DNA from 3 places in the Erwinia sp. AnSW2-5 genome. Region 2 is predicted to be linked to each of the others. Evidence: predicted binding sites of a transcription regulator. Region 2 holds the regulator's gene; each other region holds the start of a gene.

Region 1 (6,946 bases), on a different contig from region 2:
ATCACAGCATTCTTACCGTACTTCATCAACAGACTGCGGGAAGATTTACTGGCAATCAGCAACCCCGCCAGGCCACCGAGTGCACCGGGAGCCAGCATTTTGCTCAGCCCTTCTCCACCAGAGGAGGAGATGCCTGTCTTGCCTAATACCGTCTGAATCTGTTGCAGCCAGTTGCTCATAGTCAGTCCTTCATTACCCGAAAACACCACAATAGAGCAGCCCACGTCAGGAAACGTCAAACGGTGAAAAGGCTGTAAAATTTCCCATTCTTACCTGCGCGCTATGAACAGATATCATGCGGTCAGTCGCGGATACGTTGTTGGATGAGTTGGTTGCTTCTACCCTGAAAAGAACGTCATGCAGAGGAGAATCGATACGAATGGCATTTTCAGCGAACCCCTTGTTTATCAATACCATCCTGCTCGGTGGCAGCAGCGAAAAGAAACTGCACGCGGCAGCGGCAGCAGGTTTCAGCCAGGTTGAGTTATGGCAGCAGGATGTGAGCACTGCGATGGGCGGTGCCGACGCACTGGCCGATCTCTGCCAGCAGCTTTCGCTGGGGCTGACAGATTACCAGGTGCTGCTCGATTTTGATGGCGCGCCAGAGAGCCTTCGTGAGGATAAACGCCATGAAGCCTTGCAGATGATGGCAACGGCGCAACGCCTTGGCGCATCAACGCTGCTGGTGCCTGCTTCCACGCATCCGCACTGCTGCGCGGAACGCATCGAAGCGGATCTCCGCTGGCTGGTGCAGCAGGCAGCGGATCGTGGCCTGCGCGTGGCCTATGAAGCAATGGCCTGGAGCCAGCATATCAATAATACCGCTCAGGCGTGGCAGCTTATCCAGCAGATTGACGCACCCAACCTTGGGCTGGTGGTGGATGCGTTTCATATTTTTGTGCGCCAGAGAACACTGGCAGATCTGGCTGGCATTCCGGCAGAAAAGATTTTCCTGGTGCAGCTGTCCGATCTGCATGAGCAGCCGGATGCACAGCATCTGGTCGATACTGCCCGGCATCACCGACTGTTACCGGGTGAGGGGCATTATCCACTGAAGGCGCTGTTAGCGCATTTACAGCAGATTGACTACGAGGGGCCAATTGGCCTGGAAGTGTTTAACGATCAACGCCATGCGGATGACCCGTATGAAACGGCACAGGCAGCGATGGCATCATTGAGCCATGTGCTGGATGGTTTGCAAGGCTGAGCTGCTGGCCGACCGAAACAGGATGATCTGAAAGACTGAGCTGCTGGCCGACCGAAAAAGAGGGTCGGCCACTACACGTAAAGTCGGCATACGCCACGTAGGGTTCGACCTTTTTTCCGGTCGAACCGCGCCGATGGTCAGCCATTACGGCGGGTTATACCGCGCGCAGCTTACCGTCATCAGAGGCGTCGCTGTCATCAGCCGCGTTGCTCTCTTCAGGCAGTTTGCCGGTACGGAGGATCTGTTGCAGAGCATCTCTGTTTTCTGCCATAAACAGCCCCAGCGCTTCACCCTGCTGCTCTTCCATTTCCAGTGGGCTGGCGGTCAGCCAGTCGGCAAAGACTTCCGCCAGGTCGAGCATTTTGTCGTAAGCATCGGCTTCTTTCTTGCTGGCAAATGTCATCTTTTCCTCACCTTTTCTGACGACAACGTATTTGATTTCAACAGCCATGATTTCCGTCCTGTTTAACTGTATTTTTATACAGTGTAGCAGCGTCGCTTTTTTCACTCAAGCGCAAAGTGCGGATGATTACGCAAACGTTTTCGTTTATACTTCGCGCGTTTTTTTCAATCCATTCAGGTAGAGATTATGACAACTCTTGGAACTGCGCTGCGCCCTAATGCAACCCGTGTAATGCTGTTGGGATCAGGTGAACTGGGCAAAGAAGTGGCGCTCGAATGCCAGCGTCTGGGTGTGGAAGTGATCGCCGTGGATCGCTATGCCGATGCCCCCGCGATGCACGTTGCCCACCGCAGCCATGTGATCAATATGCTGGATGGCGCTGCCCTGGCCGCACTGGTCGCCCAGGAAAAGCCGGACTTCGTGGTGCCGGAAATCGAAGCGATCGCCACCGATATGCTGATCGAACTGGAAAAACAGGGGCAGCACGTGGTGCCCACCGCACGTGCCGCGAAGCTGACCATGAACCGTGAAGGCATCCGCCGCCTTGCCGCAGAAGATCTGGCGCTGCCCACCTCCACCTACCGCTTTGCCGACAGCCGCGAGGCTTTCCTGGCGGCCGCCGATGAGATTGGTTTCCCGTGCATCGTCAAACCCGTGATGAGTTCTTCCGGTAAAGGACAGAGTTTTATCCGCGAAGCGGCACAGCTGGATGCTGCCTGGGAATATGCACAACAGGGTGGCCGCGCCGGTGCCGGCCGGGTGATCGTGGAAGGCGTGGTGAAGTTTGATTTCGAAATTACCCTGCTGACCATCAATGCCGTCGACGGCATCCACTTCTGCGCGCCTATCGGGCATCGTCAGGAAGAGGGTGACTACCGTGAATCCTGGCAGCCACAGCAGATGAGCGAGCTGGCGTTGAAACGTGCGCAGGATATTGCTGAAAAAGTAGTGAATGCACTTGGCGGTCGCGGCCTGTTTGGCGTTGAGCTGTTTGTTTGCGGTGATGAGGTGGTATTCAGTGAAGTGTCGCCACGCCCGCACGACACCGGCATGGTCACGCTGATCTCTCAGGACGTCTCCGAGTTCGCGCTGCATGTGCGCGCTTTCCTCGGCCTGCCCATTGGCGGCATCCGTCAGTACGGCCCGGCTGCGTCAGCGGTGATCCTGCCTGAGCTGGACAGTAACAATGTACAGTTTGCTAACCTGTCTGCCGCACTGGGTGCCGGGCTGCAACTGCGTCTGTTCGGTAAGCCAGAGATTCAGGGCAAACGTCGTCTTGGCGTGGCACTGGCAACAGGCAGTGACGTCGACGATGCGGTACAGCGTGCCATCAACGCCGCTGCCAGTGTAAAAGTCAGCGGCTGAAAAACCTGCTGATGATGCAAGGGGCGGAATTCCGCCCCTTGTTGTTTTATCGCGCCCCGGCCACGGCTTCCTGCGCCAGGCGGGTAATACGGTCGTAATCCCCCGCTTCCAGCGCATCAGCGGGCACCAGCCACGAACCACCAATACACAGCACGCTTTTCAGCGCCAGATAGTCGCGGTAGTTAGCAGGCGAGATCCCGCCCGTCGGGCAGAAACGCACCTGAGGGAAAGGCCCGCCAATCGCCTGTAAGGCTTTCACACCGCCGTTAGCTTCCGCCGGGAAGAATTTAAACTCGCGCAGACCATAATCAAGACCGGTCATCAATTCAGATACGGTGCTGATACCGGGGATCAACGGCACAGAACCGTCGACTGCCGCTCTGAGCAACGGCTCTGTCAGGCCAGGGCTGATGATAAACTGCGCGCCCGCATCGGTGACTTCTTTTAACTGCTGCGGGTTCAGCACGGTGCCAGCGCCAACAATTGCCTCAGGCACTTCTCTCACCATCGCCCTCAGGGCATCCATCGCGCAGGGCGTGCGCAACGTCACTTCCAGCACGCGCACACCGCCTGCCACCAATGCTTTTGCCATTGGAACAGCATGCTCAAGCTTGTTCACCACGATCACCGGCACAACCGGGCCCGTTTTCAGAATCTGTTCAGCGCTTGTTTTCCAGTTACTCATCAACGACGTTCTCCTGTCTGGCCTGCCTTCCGTCCTGGTGGATCGTAGCAGGCAAAAGTGACGCTCGCGGCGTCAGGAAGTGATAATGCGATCTACCATACAGGAGAAGGACCGCGAGCGTCTACGCGATCGTTAATTTTTTAAAATGCAGGTTCATTTTTTATGAATCCGTATTTTGGCCATAAAAAAGCCCGCCGAAGCGGGCCTGACCTGTCAGTGCAGATTACTCGAATTCATTCCACGAGCGACCATCACGGGTGATCATGGCAACAGAAGCCACAGGTCCCCATGTTCCCGCCTGATAAGGCTTAGGTGCTTCATTATCTGAAGACCAGGCATCCATGATGGAGTCGACCCATTTCCAGGCTTCCTCAACTTCGTCACGACGCACGAACAGGGCCTGGATACCGCGCATGGTTTCCAGCAACAGACGCTCATAGGCATCCGCCAGATGCGACTGATTGAAGGTTTCTGAGAAGCTCAGATCCAGCTTGGTGGTTTGCAGGTTATGTTTGTGATCCAGTCCTGGCACTTTGTTCAGGATCTGAATATCCATACCTTCATCCGGCTGCAAACGAATAGTCAGTTTGTTCTGTGGCAGTTCCTGCCAGGTGTCTTTAAACAGGTTCAGTGCCGGGTTTTTGAAATACACCACCACTTCAGAACACTTGGTTGGCAGACGTTTGCCGGTGCGCAAATAGAACGGAACACCTGCCCAGCGCCAGTCATCAATATCCACGCGGATGGAGACAAAGCTCTCCGTGGTGCTGGATTTGTTCGCCCCCTCTTCTTCCAGATAGCCAGGGACTTTTTTGCCCTGTACAAAGCCAGAGGTGTACTGACCGCGCACGGTTTTTTCACGCACGTTGGTGTGATCGATGCGACGCAGAGAGCGCAGAACTTTCACTTTTTCGTCGCGGATGCGATCGGCGGACAGATCGGCTGGTGGCGACATGGCGACCATGGTAAGCACCTGCAACAGGTGGTTCTGGATCATATCCCGCATCTGGCCCGCTTTATCGAAGTAACCCCAGCGGCCTTCGATACCCACTTCTTCGGCCACGGTGATCTGCACGTGATCGATGGTGCGGTTATCCCAGTTTGAGGCAAACAGGGAGTTAGCAAAACGCAGCGCCAGCAGGTTGAGCACCGTCTCTTTACCGAGATAGTGGTCAATACGGAACACCTGGTTCTCTTCGAAGTATTCACCCACCTGGTCGTTAATCTCGCGTGATGTCGCCAGAGACGTACCCAACGGTTTTTCCATCACAACGCGCGCAGGTTGCGCATTCAACTTCGCTTGACCCAGCCCCTTACAGATGGCGCCGAAGGTGCTTGGTGGCATAGCAAAATAGTTAATGGTGACGCGTTTTTTCTGGTCGAGCATTTTCCCAAGACGAGGGAAATGGCTGCTGTCATCCACATCCAGGTTGCAGAAATCGAGTCGGCTACTGAGTTTATCCCACAGCACTTCGTCGATTTTCTCCTTCATAAAGGTTTCCAGAGCCTCACGCACCACTTTGGTATAAGCCGCCTTATCCCATTCCGCACGGCCAACGCCGATAATGCGTGAATCTTCATGGATCTGACCGGCTTTTTCCAGTTGATACAGAGAGGGCAACAGTTTCCGGCGCGCAAGATCGCCTTTGGCACCGAAAATGACCAGATCGCATGCCTGGGCTGTTTGTGTAACCGCCATTTCATTCTCCTCGTTGCAGGATTAGCCTGTCCCTGAAATTCCGTAGTTGGACAGACTCTTATTGTAATTTTGTTTCAATACAATGTACTGCTTTTGCCTGCTCCCCGTAAACAAGGGGAGGCCACTGCGGCACAATGTATTCAATCAATGCTTAATTTAGTGGCAACCTTCAGAGGACTACCATCAGATTGTGCGTAATTTTTCGTCATTTTTGTTACTGTTATTACAATTCTGAAAATCAGACACAGCTCAAACTCTGGCAAAAAATGTAAATTAATGTCGTTATGCTACTGCCACCGAGGCTGTAGCGCATTGTATATTCTCTAAAAATGACATCGATTTCTCCTTTGATTAAAATCGTCAGAATGTATGAGCGGGTAGCACTATGAATATGCTGGAAAAAATTCAAGCACAGCTGGAAAATTTGAGCAAATCAGAGCGAAAAGTTGCCGAAGTGATTCTCGATTCTCCCGCCACGGCCATGCATTCAAGCATTGCCCTACTGGCGCGGGCGGCAGGGGTGAGTGAACCGACAGTGAATCGCTTTTGTCACCGGCTGAAAACCAAAGGTTTCCCGGACTTCAAATTACAGCTGGCACAAAGCCTGGCAAATGGTACGCCCTACGTTAGTCGTAACGTTGAACAAGACGACAGCGTGGAGTCTTACTCGGGGAAAATTTTCGAGTCAGCGATGGCCGGGCTGGACCGGGTCAAACAAAGCCTGGATATCGGTGCCGTTAACCGCGCCGTCGATTTGCTGACCCAGTCAAAAAAAATCGCCTTCTTCGGTCTGGGGGCTTCTGCCGCTGTTGCACACGATGCGATGAATAAATTTTTTCGCTTCAATGTGCCGGTGATCTATTCCGATGATATTGTGATGCAGCGCATGAGCTGTATGAACAGTGGCGAGGGCGATGTGATGGTCCTTATCTCACATACCGGACGCACCAAAAGCATGGTTGAACTGGCGATAATAGCGCGAGAAAACGACGCCACGGTGTTGGCGATCACCTCCCCCGGATCGCCGCTGGCGCGCGAGGCAACGCTGGCCCTGACGCTGGATGTTCCTGAGGATACCGATATTTATATGCCGATGGTTTCACGCCTGGCACAATTAACGCTGATTGATGTGCTGGCCACCGGCTTCACCCTGCGTCGCGGCGCAAAGTTCCGCGACAATCTCAAACGGGTTAAAGAGGCGCTCAGAGAATCACGATTTGACAAAGACATGCCCATTACTTCTCTGACACGCCAGTAGTTCACCGATTTTTTTAGTACGCGATAGCGGTTTGGGTCGAATTCATCCGGCCCATATCATATAAATAGAGAGTCAGCCTAAGTAGTGCTTGCTCCTGCAACACCACTCTACAAAGTCAACGGAGTCATACATGTCAAGACGTCTCAGAAGGACCAAGATTGTAACTACACTGGGGCCCGCCACCGATCGCGATAATAATCTTGAAAAAGTCATCGCAGCTGGCGCCAATGTCGTTCGTCTGAACTTCTCACATGGCACGCCAGAAGATCACCAACTGCGCGCCGACAAAGTGCGCGAGATTGCCGCTAAACTGGGCCGTCACGTGGCGA
Region 2 (6,946 bases):
CGCTTCGTAAGAGAAGTCAGCGGCAATCTCTTCCATCAGCTCAACGGCATTCTGCTGGGCTTTTTCATGGGGAATCTTTTTGCTGCGTGCTTCGTCTTCTACCGCTTTGGCGATCGCTTTGGACTGTAACAGTTTGTTGAACAGGTCCTGGCGCACTGGCAGACGCGGCCCAACGGCCGCTAAACGCTGGCGAGCAAAGTGCATACGTGCCACACGGGCCAGCTTCTGCGCGATGATTTTATCTGTACCGTGCTCGGTGGCCATATGGCGCAGCGATACCATCGGAGAGAAGCGAACAAAACTGTCGCGCCCCAGCCAGATGACGGCAAAGAATTTCTGAATACCATTCAGCATGCGCAGATGCGGCTGTTCGTTCCCCTGTACCTCACGGCCCGGCGCACGACCAAACATCACCGATACCGGTACCATTTGCACATCCAGATCGGGATGATTGCGGTGCAGATCGAGATAATCGTGGAACAGCTTGACCGACTGAAGATTCGGGACAAAGTACGGGAACAGGCGCGGGCCATCATGAATGAACACATGACGTGGCAATACCGTACCGTCGATCTCCAGAGGTTCCAGAGGATCGGGCAGGTCTTGTTTGCGACACTGCTCACGAAGTGCAAGGAGATCGGCCTTTGAATCATAAGGCAGCACATACATAATAGGGCGCGACGTATCAAGCCCGAGTTCAGCAACCGGTTCAGCCGGAATTGCTTTACTTTTTACCAGTAGTTTTACTGGAAGATTCAATAAGTTATAATATAATTTACGCCAACCTGACATAGACAACATGAAGCCTCTTGTTAGCAAAGCGCCGCAAGCATACCAGAAAGCGCCAACAGAATCTGTGGTGTTAAAAAACCTGTAGTTCCACTCATTGACGTTAAACTTCTCAAAGGGTTCCCTTATTATGGCAAATAATGTCACCGGACTGACGCGAATCATAAAAGCGGCCGGGTATTCGTGGAAAGGCATCCGTGCCGCCTGGCAGCATGAAGCTGCTTTTCGCCAGGAAGCCGTCGCGGCGATCATCGCGATTATCATTGCCTGCTGGCTGGACGTGGATGCCATTACCCGTGTGCTGCTGATTGGCTCCGTGATGCTGGTCATTATTGTCGAAATACTCAACAGCGCCATCGAAGCGGTTGTCGACCGCATCGGCAGTGAAATACATCCCCTGGCAGGCCGGGCCAAAGATATGGGCTCTGCGGCTGTGCTGTTGACTATCTTGCTGGCAATTTTTGTTTGGATCATGCTGTTAGTGCCACATTTGCGATGAGTTTTCCAAAAATCGCCACAAACTGCATTTCGCCCAACTTTAGGTTTTCAATGTCTAAATACCTGTATATACTCACAGTCGACTGTATAAACAACCAGGGGGCGGAATGAAAGCACTAACGGCGAGGCAGCAGCAGGTTTATGACCTGATTCGCGACCACATTAATCAAACTGGTATGCCACCTACGCGTGCAGAGATCGCCGCGCAGCTTGGTTTCCGTTCCCCGAATGCGGCTGAAGAGCACCTGAAGGCCTTAGCCCGTAAAGGCGTGATTGAGATCGTTTCTGGTGCTTCACGCGGTATTCGCCTGATGATGGAAGAAGAAGACGGACTTCCACTGATTGGTCGGGTTGCCGCTGGTGAGCCACTGCTGGCAGAGCAACACATTGAAGGCCACTACAAGGTTGACCCTGACCTGTTCAAGCCTGGCGCTGACTTCCTGTTGCGCGTCAGTGGAATGTCGATGAAAGACATCGGTATTATGGACGGCGACCTGTTAGCGGTACACAAAACGGAAGATGTGCGTAATGGCCAGGTTGTGGTGGCGCGCATTGATGATGAAGTGACCGTTAAACGCCTGAAACGCCAGGGTAATACGGTACAGCTTTTACCTGAAAACCCGGATTTCAAACCTATCATCGTCGATCTGCGTCAGCAGACGCTGACGATAGAAGGCCTTGCTGTTGGCGTTATCCGCAACGGCAATTGGCTGTAATCGTGACTCCCCGCTAAATCCTGCGCGCTGCTTCTGCGGCGCGTATTACCATCTGCAATCGCGTTAACTCTGATGGATTCTGATGAAACTGCTCACCTCTGCGGATAAAAGCCTCTGGCGGCTGGCGCTGCCGATGATCCTTTCTAATATTACCGTGCCTCTGCTTGGCCTGGTTGATACGGCTGTGATCGGCCATCTCGATAGCCCAACGTATCTTGGCGGAGTGGCAATCGGCACTACTGTCACCAGCTTCCTGTTTATGCTGCTACTGTTTCTTCGCATGAGCACCACCGGGCTGACAGCCCAGGCATTTGGCGCCAGTGATAAGTCTGCACTGGCGCGTGCGTTGATGCAGCCGCTGCTGCTGGCTCTGCTGGCCGGGCTGCTGTTTGTCCTGCTAAAAACCCCCATTACTCACCTTGCACTGGGCCTGACCGGTGGCAGCGACGAAGTCCTGCACCAGGCGGCACTGTTTATGCAGGTGCGCTGGCTCAGTGCCCCAGCAACACTGGCTAACCTCGTGCTGCTTGGCTGGCTGCTTGGGGTGCAGTATGCGCGTGCTCCGGTGATCCTGCTTGTGGTGGGTAATCTGGTCAATATTTTGCTGGATCTGTGGTTTGTTATTGGGCTGGGATGGGGCGTGCAGGGTGCGGCAGCAGCCACCGCGATCGCTGAATATGTCAGCTTTATAGTCGGCCTGCTGCTGGTATGGCGGGTGATGAAACTGCGTGGTTTGTCGGTAGGGCTGATGCTGAACGCCTGGCGCGGTGATGTGGCGCGCCTGCTGCGCTTAAACCGCGACATCATGCTGCGTTCTCTGTTGCTGCAAATGTGCTTTGCGTCGCTGACAATTTTTGGTGCCCGCCTGGGGAATGATGTCGTCGCGGTCAACGCCGTGCTACTGATGTTCCTCACCTTCACCGCCTATGCACTGGATGGTTTCGCCTATGCGGTTGAAGCCTGTTCAGGGGAAGCCTACGGCGCGAAAAACAGTCAGCAATTACTTAGCGTCTGGCACGCTGCCTGCAGGCAGTCGTTGATAGTCGCAATGGGGTTCTCTCTGTTCTATGCCCTGTTTGGTGAGCAAATTATCGCGCTGCTGACTTCTCTGGAACCGCTTCGGCAGCTTGCCGATCGGTATTTATGGTGGCAGGTGCTGATGCCATTGGCGGGTGTGGGCTGTTATTTGCTGGATGGCATGTTTATCGGCGCCACCCGGGCCAGTGAGATGCGCAACAGTATGGCTATCGCAGCTCTGGGCTTTAGTTTGACGCTGTTTAGCGTGCCGTGGCTGGGTAATCATGGTCTGTGGTTGGCGGTGACGCTGTTCCTGCTGCTGCGCGGTGTCTCCCTGTGGGTCATCTGGCGTCGTCACTGGCGTAATGGTACATGGTTCGCGCAGTGACACATTTGCTTACGTAACCCGAAGCTTCGCTAGTTTATTGAATTTTAGGGGTTTTTAGCAATTTTTTACCACTATTGCCAGCGGGTTAACTGCCGGGTGCCGATTTCTCTACTACAATTATCTTTGTCTTAGGCAAATAACCAGATAATTATCTGGATATTCAGCGAATTTTTGAGACGAAAAAGCTGTTTTAACCCAAGGTAGAGGAATCACATTATGAATAAAGACGAAGCCGGCGGTAACTGGAAACAGTTTAAAGGTAAAGTGAAAGAACAATGGGGCAAGCTGACTGATGATGATCTGACGATCGTTGAAGGTAAACGCGACCAGTTGGTAGGTAAAATTCAGGAGCGCTACGGCTATCAGAAAGATAAAGCCGAGAAAGAGCTTAGTGAATGGGAAACTCGCAATAACCACCGCTGGTAAAACAGCGGCCCCTTTCAGGGCGATGCTCCAGCCCCGGCACAAGGACCGTGCCACTCAGTTCTTTCTCCTTCCTCATAAAATCTAATCAACGCCCGCGTTTTTTACTCTGCACACTATGATCGTGCTGGCATGCATCCTGATGCGTACAGGCTTCAATTTCCCCGCATTTTTGACAGAATCCATGCGCTTCAATCACGCTATGCCCCAGGGTAAAACCTGACTTCAGGGCCAGCGATTTCAAAATATCTTCCACACCATCGGCATGTTGCTCAGCGACTGAACCACAGCGGTCACAAATCAGCATCGCTGAGGTATGTGACGGCTCTTCAAAGTGATGGCAGACCACATAGCTGTTGGTGGACTCCACACGATGGATAAAGCCCTGTTCCAGCAGGAAGTCCAGTGCTCGGTAGATGGTTGGGGGCTTCGCCTGGGGTTCAGATACGCGCAGTAAGTCCAGCAGGTCGTAGGCGCTGATGGCCCCATTCTGCTCACTCATCAAACGCAGGACTTCAAGGCGCTGCGGCGTGAGTCGCACGCTGCGCTGCTGACAGATAACTTCCGCCTGCGACAGGATTTTTTCAGCACTGGTAATGTTCATTGTTCCCCCTCAGGCCATTTCAGGATGTTATTTTATCACGTCTGCAACAAAACGCCGAGTTCACCGTCAGGCAACCCTCAGCCACCTGCACAGACTCAACCATTTACTGGTATTGCTGATAAGCGCAGAAGGTAAAAAAAATTTCATCATTGTTTTCAGTGTACCAGGGCCACTCTTTTTTCATTCAGCATCGCTAATCTGATTTGCAGGGCTTAAGGTTCGTGACTACCTTTTTCAAAGGGCTATGCGCGTTTGGCACTGAAAAAAACAGATGCAGAACGTTCAACTGTTAGCGTGTTAACAGATTAATAAAATGGCAATGACCTGATAAGCCCACTCATCTTCTCTCAATTCACAGCAATGAAATGGTGCCTTTATGTTCATTATTCAGGCATTCGGTTATGCGTGTCTTTGCGCATTCGCTTTTTCATTTTTTTATGGTGGGTTTGGGGTCAATGGCAAATAAATTCAATAAATTAATCGGTTTTTCCGCGCCCGTAGTATTACCCGCTCTGTTGCTTACTCCGCTGAGTGCGTTTGCTGCCGGTAACTATTTCGATGCCCGCAATGATGCAATGGGGGGGACGGGCGTTGCCTCCTCCAGTTACGGTTCGGCGGTGCTGGCTAACCCGGCTTTGATGACCAAAGCGAAACCGGAAGACAGCGTCAGTATTACCCTGCCGGCCGTCGGTGCGCAGATCAGCGATAAGGGAAAACTGGTCGATAAGGTGGATGACCTGACCAATGCGGTCGACAGTTACAAAGACCTGGCAAATAATTTCGTCTTCCCCACGGATATCCCACGTGCCCAGGTGGCTGCGGGTGATCTTGCCGATCGTCTGCGCGAGATCAAAGGGCAGAAGGCATGGGCAAACGCGGGTGCAGCATTTGCGGTGACCGTCCCGAATGAGGTTCTGCCTTTCGCGTTTGTCACCAAAGCCTACGGTACCGCCTCTGTGGTAACGGATGTCACGCAAAGTGATATCGATTATCTGCAAGGCATTGCCGATGGCACTAACATTCCGACGACAGCAGGGCTGAACAGTCTGACCTCCGCCGGGCTGGGACGTGCAGCGGTGGTTTACGATATGGGGATCGCCGTCGCACATGAGTTTGATTTCGGCGGTCAGCCGGTTTCACTGGGGATCACGCCAAAGCTGCAAAAAACCACGCTATATAACTACAGCGCTTCGGTATACAGCTATGACAAATCAGACTTCACCAACGGCAATTATAAAAACACGAACACCGGTTTTAACCTGGATGCGGGCGCATCCACCGACCTCGGTGAAAACTGGACGCTGGGCCTGAGCGCGCAGAACCTGATCTCACGTGATATCGACACCAAAGAGGTCAGTGGTTACAAGGATACCTATCAAATCCGTCCGCTGGTCACCTCCGGCGTGTCATTCCATACCGAGCGCCTGACAACGGCACTGGATGTGGACCTGACCCCGACTAAGCGCTTTAAAACGCAACAGGACAGCCAGTACGCTGCCGTGGGTGCGGAGTATCGTCTGCTGGACTGGCTGCAACTGCGTGCTGGTTACCGTGCTGACGTGAAGTCCAATGACACCAATGTGTTCACCGGCGGTTTTGGTCTGTCACCGTTTAACAAAGTGCATCTGGATCTCGCCGGGATGGTGGGCAAAGACAATACCTGGGGCGCGGTTGCCCAGTTGAACTTTACTTTCTGATTTTCTGCCAGCAGCCAGCCCACGGGCTGCTGGCTATCACCTTTCCCTGAGCCTGTATCCTCGCTGCCCGCCGTGCTATCATTGCGCACAATATCGACACTCCCTTTCTGATACAGAGTTAACGCTTTTCATGACCGATAATTTCCCTGCACATCGTTTTTCAATTGCCCCAATGCTCGACTGGACCGATCGCCACTGCCGTTACTTTCATCGTCAGCTGACGCGCCAGACGCTGCTGTACACCGAAATGGTGACCACCGGTGCGATTATCCACGGCAAAGGGGATTACCTGGCCTGGAGTTCTGAAGAGCAGCCCGTTGCGCTGCAACTGGGCGGCAGCGATCCGGCAGCACTGGCACAGTGTGCGAAACTGGCGGAAGCGCGTGGCTACAATGAGGTTAACCTCAATGTGGGTTGCCCGTCTGACCGCGTGCAAAACGGCCGTTTCGGTGCCTGCCTGATGGGCGAAGCCCAGCTGGTGGCAGACTGCATCAAAGCGATGCGCGATGTAGTCTCTATTCCGGTCACGGTGAAAACCCGTATCGGTATCGACGACCAGGACAGCTACGAGTTCCTGTGTGATTTCATTCAGCGTGTGGCAGAACAGGGGGGATGCGAGACGTTTATTATTCACGCCCGTAAAGCCTGGCTCTCTGGCCTCAGCCCGAAAGAGAATCGCGAAATCCCACCGCTTGACTACGAGCGAGTTTACCAGCTAAAGCGCGACTTCCCGCAGCTTACGCTGTCGCTTAACGGTGGCGTTAAGTCGCTGGAAGAAGCCAGTATCCATTTACAGCATCTGGACGGGGTGATG
Region 3 (6,946 bases), on a different contig from region 2:
CCAGCCAGATGTCATCGCTGAAGCAGGATCTTAAAGCGATTTTAGGCAAGCCTGAATAAAATCGACAATGTGCCTTATCCCTTCCTCATGTCCAATCTATTTCAGCCAATAAAAAACCCCGCCTGAGCGGGGTTTTTTTAACGAGATAACTTAAGCCTGTGGCTGAGTTACAACGTCTTTGATGCCTTTAACTTCAATTTCTACACGACGGTCTGGCGCCAGGCAGTCGATCTGGGCGTTACGGCCTTTCACGCTGTCACAGGTGCTGCCGGTAACAGGGGCAGATTTACCCTCGCCACGTGCAGAAACTTTGTTAGCAGGGATGCCTTTAGACACGAGGTAGTCTACAACAGACTGAGCGCGTTTTTCAGACAGTTTCTGGTTGTACTGCTCTGAACCGATACGGTCAGTGTAGCCCAGTACGACGACAGAGCCGTCTTTAGGATCCAGGTTGCTCAACTGAGTGTACAGCTGATCCAGGGCCTGCTGGCCTTCTGGTTTCAGAGTCGCTTTGTTGAAGTTGAACAGAACGTCAGATTTCAGAGTGAAACGCTTGGTTTCAACAACTGGCGCTGGAGCTGGTGCCGGAGCAACAACTGGAGCGGCAACGGCATCATCCTGACCGAAACGGTAAGAAACACCAACACTCAGCATTGAGTTATCAGGACGCGCACCAACGGTACCTGCATCACCGATGTTGTTAACCCACTGGTAGTCCAGACGAGTTGCCCAGTTTTTGGTTACAGCGTATTCAACACCAACAGCAGCCAGCGGAGAAACGCCGGTGTCGTGGTCGCTGATACGGCCGTTAGCATTTTGCTGGGTGGAGTCTGCACGCCATACCATGCCGCCCAGACGAGTATAAACGTCCAGATCGTCAGCTACTGGGTAGCTTAATTTTGCTGCCAGCTGAACGCCCTGAGCTTTGAAAGCGCCGTTGACTTTGTCGCCTTTGTTAGGCATGCGGCCTAACCAGTCATAACCCAGTTCGAAGCCCAGGTACTGGTTTGCCTGATAACCACCAAATGCACCAGCACCGAGCTGGCTTTCATGAGATGGGCCATCATTATCTTGGTAACCGTTACCGTAGTAACCTTTGTCATGGTACTGAGACCAGCCCAGTTTAGCACCGGTGTACCAGGTGTCATCTTTAGGAGCGGCCTGCGCTACGGTAGCGAAGCCAGCCAGTGCCACTGCAATTGCGATAGCTGTCTTTTTCATTTTTGCGCCTCGTTATCATCCAAATAGGCAATGAGCTTTAAATTAGCTCTTTGATTTAATCCTTCGCCGGGTTGAGAAGCTCGATTATGACTCTTCCAAAAAATGGAGGTTATTGAGCACCCTGGCGAGCTAAAGTCTACAACGTACCAGCAAACTTACAAGTATGATGTGACGATGGTCAGCAAAAAAACAGCGTTTCATACACATTTTTTAACATTTGAGGGTGAATTCTTTGCTCAAAAACAGGTCTGAGAACCCAGCTAAACCATTGTCGCGCCGCGTCATAACATTATTAGCCTGTTAAGATGGGTCTGGCAGGGATAAAGTCTGAGAAAAATCCTATTTTTACTTAATGATACAAAGATGCGTGAATTCTTAAGCCATTAAGCGGTCTGGCTGAGGAGTAAATGCTATTTTCTGAGCGCATAATTAACCCTAATGCGTGCCCTGAACTTGCCGCTTCCTGCAACCGTTGACGGTCCACTTCTGATATCTCTTCATCCAACCAGCCTAAAACCACACTATAATTCCCTGTCTGCAACGCTTTGATCATCGCCTCTACCGTGGTGATGGTACCGGAGTAGGGAGACTGCATGACTTTATCCAGTGGTAACCCCGAGCGCTGTAACCAGTCACGGCTGAGCTTTTGTTGCGGTGTCAGCCATAACTGCCAGCGAGACTGCGTCCCCAATTGCTGCAGTAAAGGCAGCAGCAGCAATTGAGTCATGTCAGGTTGATTCTCACTATAAATCAGTTCGCTGATCAGGCCATTAGCACAAGTCGAGGCAGAGGACTCAGATGCTGAAGCGGGCATGTTACGACTAACAGACTGAGATTTCAGGGAATGAGTACGCATAATGTCTTCGCTCACTAGGTTACTGTATGGATATACAGTATAGGTGCGGTGGACAAAGATCAACCTTTAATCTTACTTCCTGACACATGTCGACTCAGGGGAAACAGATGCGGGTTTGCTGAGCTTAAGGAGAGGCTGAAGTACCCTTAGGTTGAATGTATTAAGACTTTTTTCAAATCTGACTGGTTTCTTTCCAGCGCTCACGGGCATTTCAAGCATTCTCGTTCTTACGGTATAAACGTAAATATTTAGGATTCATGACGCTCAGTTATCAATCATAAGAATCCGCACTTTGTATCGCGATTAACGGCTACATCAGAAAGTAATAAAATATAATGTCGCTTTCGACACATGTTTTTATATTCTATTTTCCTGTTCAGATAAGAGCGATGCTTAACTTGAGTCTGATGGGGATGGGCTGATTTATTAAAATTTATCCAGTAATAATAGAGTGGATGTTTGGTGCTTTCTGGTAATTCGGTGAGAAGTTGATACCAATTTGAAACTATCACGAATAAATCTGCGCAATGAAAGTTATTGAATACATCGATTCTGTGTTTCATTTCATCAGAATGTCGGCGTGATTGTTTTTTCATGAGAACCCGCTAAGCCACGTGGCAGAAGGGATTGATGGATTAGAATCGTTGGCAGGACTGTGATAGCAGGGGAGGGGTAACCGGGCTTATGTTGCATCTTCTGGCTTACCTTGGTTTGGTCTGAATACACCTTCAGTTGGCCAATTTTCTTCATTATTTTTATTCAACTGGACGAAAAGCTATTTAACGCTAATTTTTAATGAGGGGGGTGGCTTTATAGGTTGTTGAACATGGTGTGGGTGCCGTAATTCTTAATGTTATTCCCCCTCTAAAGTACAGAATGCCGAGATTAATCCCGTTTACATGAAGGCGTTTTTTCGTAACGCCTCGCAAAATTACAATGTAAACACATGAAATACAAATTAGTCATTGAACCTGTAATGACTATTGCCTATTTTCTAATATGTTCTATCGAGACCTTGTGAGTGATTTCTTAATTAATTTTGGATGAGAATATGGAACGTTCGAAACGTAAAATTGCAGAAGCGAAACAACGACTGGCTCAGCTTGGAGAAGTGCATTCCCGTACACAGTTTGGTGGTTATTGCCTGGCAGTGGAAAAAACGGTATTTGCTGTGGTGGCTAAAGGGGAACTGTATCTTCGTGCCTGCGAAGAGGTACAACCCTATATTGTCGAGCGCAAGATGACACCGTTAAGCCTCAGCAAACGTGGTGTACCAGTAGAACTCAATTACTATCGTGTTGATGGTGCCTTGTGGTCTGACGGTGAACAGCTGGTAGCCATCTCCCAGCTTTGCCTGCAGGGAGCGAAGCAACAGCAGAAGGAGCGACAGAATAACCGCCGCCTTAAGGATCTGCCTAATATGGGCATAAGAATGGAAACGTTACTGCGGCAAGTGGGTATTTCAACAGTCGAAATGCTGGTTCAACAGGGGGCCAAAAGAAGCTGGTTGCTATTGCGCACTAATAACAAAAACCTGGGATTAACGGTGCTCTTCGCCTTACAAGGGGCCATTGTCGGGCGGCATTATGCTGCGCTGCCACAAGAGATGAAAGAAGAGCTGCGCCTTTGGTTTGACTATAACGCACAGCGTGAGCGAAAAAGACGGCGTGAAGAAGACTAACCACGCAGGGCAATCTGTTTTTTAAGGCGCGTGATTTCAGGCAAAAGAGCCACCAGCAGGCCAACCTGTTGCAAGACCAGTGGTTCTTTCGTTTCAGCATCGGCTTCACTGTGCTGTATACGCACCGACAGACTGTCCATCATGCGTTGTGCTTTCGCTTCATCGACGATATCGATGTGCAGTACATCGTCGACATAGCAAGCGGCATCATCCATGAGCTGCAGCATGGCATCGTTTTCCAGCTTCTCGCGATGTGCACCTAAAGCAGAAATGTAGCTCAGAAATGAATGGTTAAGGCACAGCAATCGAAACGCCGCTTCTCGTAATGCCAGATCAGATTTATTTTCTACCGACAGATTAGAGACGACGGATGCCAATTCTGCATCACCATTATGGGCATCGCGACGGGCAATGCGATAATCCAGTCGGTTATCTTTACCCTGGTGATATTGCACCAGAATGGCATCGAGATAGCGGCAGTTCGCATTCAGAGTGCGTTCAGCAACGGCAGGAAGCCGGCGAAAACGCCAGTCAGGCCAGATAAATGTCACCGCCAGCCAGGCAATGCCGCAGCCAACTAACGTATCAACTATACGCGGCAGCGCCACTTCGAACCCTTCGCCCAGCAGGTTGAAACACAATAATACCAGCAGGGTGATAAACATGGTGGCGTGTGCATATTGTACGTTGCGGAATGCAAAGAACAGCACACCCGTGACTACAATCAGCATCAGTTGCCCTTCAATGGAAGGGACCAGCCATAGCAGAGGCAGGCCGAGAGCAATCCCGGCTAACGTGCCGATAATGCGTAATGCCAGACGGCGACGTGTTGCACTGTAGTTCGGCTGGCAGACGAACAGACTGGTCAGCAATATCCAGTAACCGTGCTGCACTCCGGTAGCCTGAATAAGGCCATAACCCACGCACAGCAACAGCGACATGCGTACTGCATGGCGAAACAGCGGAGACTCCGGACTGAGGTGGCGACTCAGACGAAGGCGAATATCACTCCAGCCTGTCAGTCCTTCGCTGGAAAGTGTCTGGTCACGCGGTGCATCACCCTCTATCAGTACTTGCTCTGATTCGATGGTCGCTAACTGGGCATCAATCGCTTTGAGGTTGTTTAACAGGTAGGTCATGGCTTTGACCTCCGTGCTGTCCGGTTGCCCGGTTTCAAGGCGATGCAGCGCAGTGTGCAGGTTGACAAAGACTCTCTCGAAGCGCGCATCATGCTGATAAGGTTCACGTAGCAAGATTGAACGCGAGAGCCGTCGGCAGGCCTGCGCCTGTAATGATAGAAGACGCTGGAAGCGGAACAGGATATCGCTCGAACCCCAGGCTTTACGCAGTGCGTGATACTGCACATGCGAAGAACTGGCGCGTTCATGGATATCCTGGGCAACAAAGTAGTAATGCAGCGTTCGGCGGGTGCCACGCTGACCACGGTCACCGCGCAGTCGTGACTGAATTGATGCTTTAGCCTGATTAAGCAGTTGGACCAGCTGACTGTTCGCCATCGCCACGTCGACCAGCGTCTGGTGATCATCCCCTTCAATATCGGGATCAAACAGATTAGCTTTGGCTTCCAGGTAGCGCGCCAGTTGGGCAAAACAGCGAGATATGTTTTCCTGCAACGGTCGGATAGGGAACAGCAGATGCCCGGATAACGTCAGCAGGTTGTACCACACGGCACCTAGCAGTAGCAGCGCCGGTTGTAAATACCATTGGGGGAACAGATGAATACCGAGCATGGTGTAGATGGCGATCAGCAGTGCGCCAAAGGCGATTGTTGCATAGCGGGGGCCCAGTGCGCCAAGCAAAATGAAACCCCAACTGGATATGGCTAATCCGGCAACAAACAGCCACGGATGCGGGAAGAGCAATTCGACGGAAACGGAAGCAATACAAAAACAGACCAGCGTGATCAGCAGGTTACGTAATCGTCCGGCAAGACGATCGTCCAGATCCGCCAGGGCAGCAGCCACCACACCCAGCGTTAACGGGATAGTCCAGGTGATCTGATGCAGCCACCAGGGCACGGCAGTGGTTCCTGCGAGTGCCAGAGTGATGCGTATATTGTACAGCCAGGTGCTGTTGAACGCGTAGCGGCGAAAATTGCCGATCATGTCTTTGTTCATTGTCGTAACTTAGCGGAAACGCGCACGTGCGTTGGCTTCACGAGCGGCCTGAGCAACTTCAACGGAAACCACGCGGCGGCCCACTGGCCAAAGGGCAATCGCAGCAATTTTAAAATTAGCGATACCGACGGGAATGCCAATAATCGTCACACATTGTGCGATGCCTGCCAGGATATGCATCACACATAACCACCAGCCAAACAGTACCAGCCAGAAAATATTCAGCAGGGTTCCGCCAGAATTCAGAAGCGCATTTTTACCTGATGGATTCAGCTCATCAACATGTACCGCTTCATTACCATAAGGGAGGAGGGACAGTTTGGTGATTTCCCAGCAGGAGCGAGTGAGTGGCAGAGTAAAGATAAAAATAATGCTCATCACCGTGGCGACTAACCAGGAAAACGTGGTCAGGAATCCACCCAGCACAAAATTCAGAACATTTAATACGGTGCGCATAAACGAGTTTCCCTTCAGCAGATAACGGTGATTAACCGACAATACCTTGATTGTAACGTGTTTTAGCACTGGAGAGGTACACGACAGCCAGTTAAACTGTCTGATGATGAAAATAACCGCAGCCAGGGTCACCGGAATGGAACTGAAAGCAACAGCGTTGGGTAAACATCTGGCACAGCATCCTTATAACCGGGTGCGTCTTCTGACCGCAGGTGTAGAGGTTAGCGGTGAAAAACATGAGTATCTGATCCCGTTCAATCAGCTACTGGCAATCAAGTGCAAGCGTGGGCTGGTATGGGGCGAGCTGGAGTTTACGCTGCCTGACGAGAAGGTCGTGCGTCTTCACGGCACTGAATGGAGCGAAACACAGCGCTTTTTCCACTATCTCAACCAGGAATGGCAGCAGTGGAGTACGGAAATGAGCGATGTGTCAGCCAGCGTCCTGCTAGCACAGCAGCAGCACATTCGTGAGGCAGAACAGCAGGATAAATGGTTGCGCCGCAGCGATATTAGCGCCTGGCAGGAGGCGATCCGTAAAGCGTTTGACGCCGTACCGCTGCCAGCTGAACGATTAGGTGAATTTGATAATTGTCG

What was found. The regulator LexA, encoded in region 2, represses DNA repair genes until DNA is damaged. The targets are predictions, from matches to a motif close to TNCTGTATGTACATACAGNA.
Region 1: ACFL9S_RS23285 (YebG family protein) is a predicted target of LexA. The motif match lies at 1,675-1,694, and genes of this name have one in related genera.
Region 3: sulA (SOS-induced cell division inhibitor SulA) is a predicted target of LexA. The motif match lies at 2,098-2,117, and genes of this name have one in related genera.

What each region holds. Positions count from the first base shown of each region.
Region 1 covers NZ_JBJGXA010000054.1:8,096-15,041, reverse strand. Annotated here, with positions in the region: gene ACFL9S_RS23295 (tellurite resistance TerB family protein) at 1-179, opposite strand, end outside; gene ACFL9S_RS23290 (sugar phosphate isomerase/epimerase family protein) at 380-1,207, shown strand; gene ACFL9S_RS23285 (YebG family protein) at 1,362-1,658, opposite strand; gene purT (formate-dependent phosphoribosylglycinamide formyltransferase) at 1,797-2,975, shown strand; gene ACFL9S_RS23275 (bifunctional 4-hydroxy-2-oxoglutarate aldolase/2-dehydro-3-deoxy-phosphogluconate aldolase) at 3,022-3,660, opposite strand; gene zwf (glucose-6-phosphate dehydrogenase) at 3,884-5,359, opposite strand; gene ACFL9S_RS23265 (MurR/RpiR family transcriptional regulator) at 5,745-6,617, shown strand; gene pyk (pyruvate kinase) at 6,748-6,946, shown strand, end outside.
Region 2 covers NZ_JBJGXA010000021.1:23,344-30,289, reverse strand. Annotated here, with positions in the region: gene plsB (glycerol-3-phosphate 1-O-acyltransferase PlsB) at 1-792, opposite strand, end outside; gene ACFL9S_RS15665 (diacylglycerol kinase) at 920-1,288, shown strand; gene lexA (transcriptional repressor LexA) at 1,395-2,003, shown strand; gene dinF (MATE family efflux transporter DinF) at 2,086-3,408, shown strand; gene ACFL9S_RS15650 (CsbD family protein) at 3,625-3,834, shown strand; gene zur (zinc uptake transcriptional repressor Zur) at 3,920-4,429, opposite strand; gene ACFL9S_RS15640 (conjugal transfer protein TraF) at 4,891-6,132, shown strand; gene dusA (tRNA dihydrouridine(20/20a) synthase DusA) at 6,263-6,946, shown strand, end outside.
Region 3 covers NZ_JBJGXA010000002.1:364,383-371,328, forward strand. Annotated here, with positions in the region: gene matP (macrodomain Ter protein MatP) at 1-59, shown strand, start outside; gene ompA (porin OmpA) at 151-1,221, opposite strand; gene sulA (SOS-induced cell division inhibitor SulA) at 1,571-2,077, opposite strand; gene ACFL9S_RS03280 (TfoX/Sxy family DNA transformation protein) at 3,129-3,758, shown strand; gene yccS (YccS family putative transporter) at 3,755-5,884, opposite strand; gene ACFL9S_RS03290 (YccF domain-containing protein) at 5,906-6,352, opposite strand; gene helD (DNA helicase IV) at 6,489-6,946, shown strand, end outside.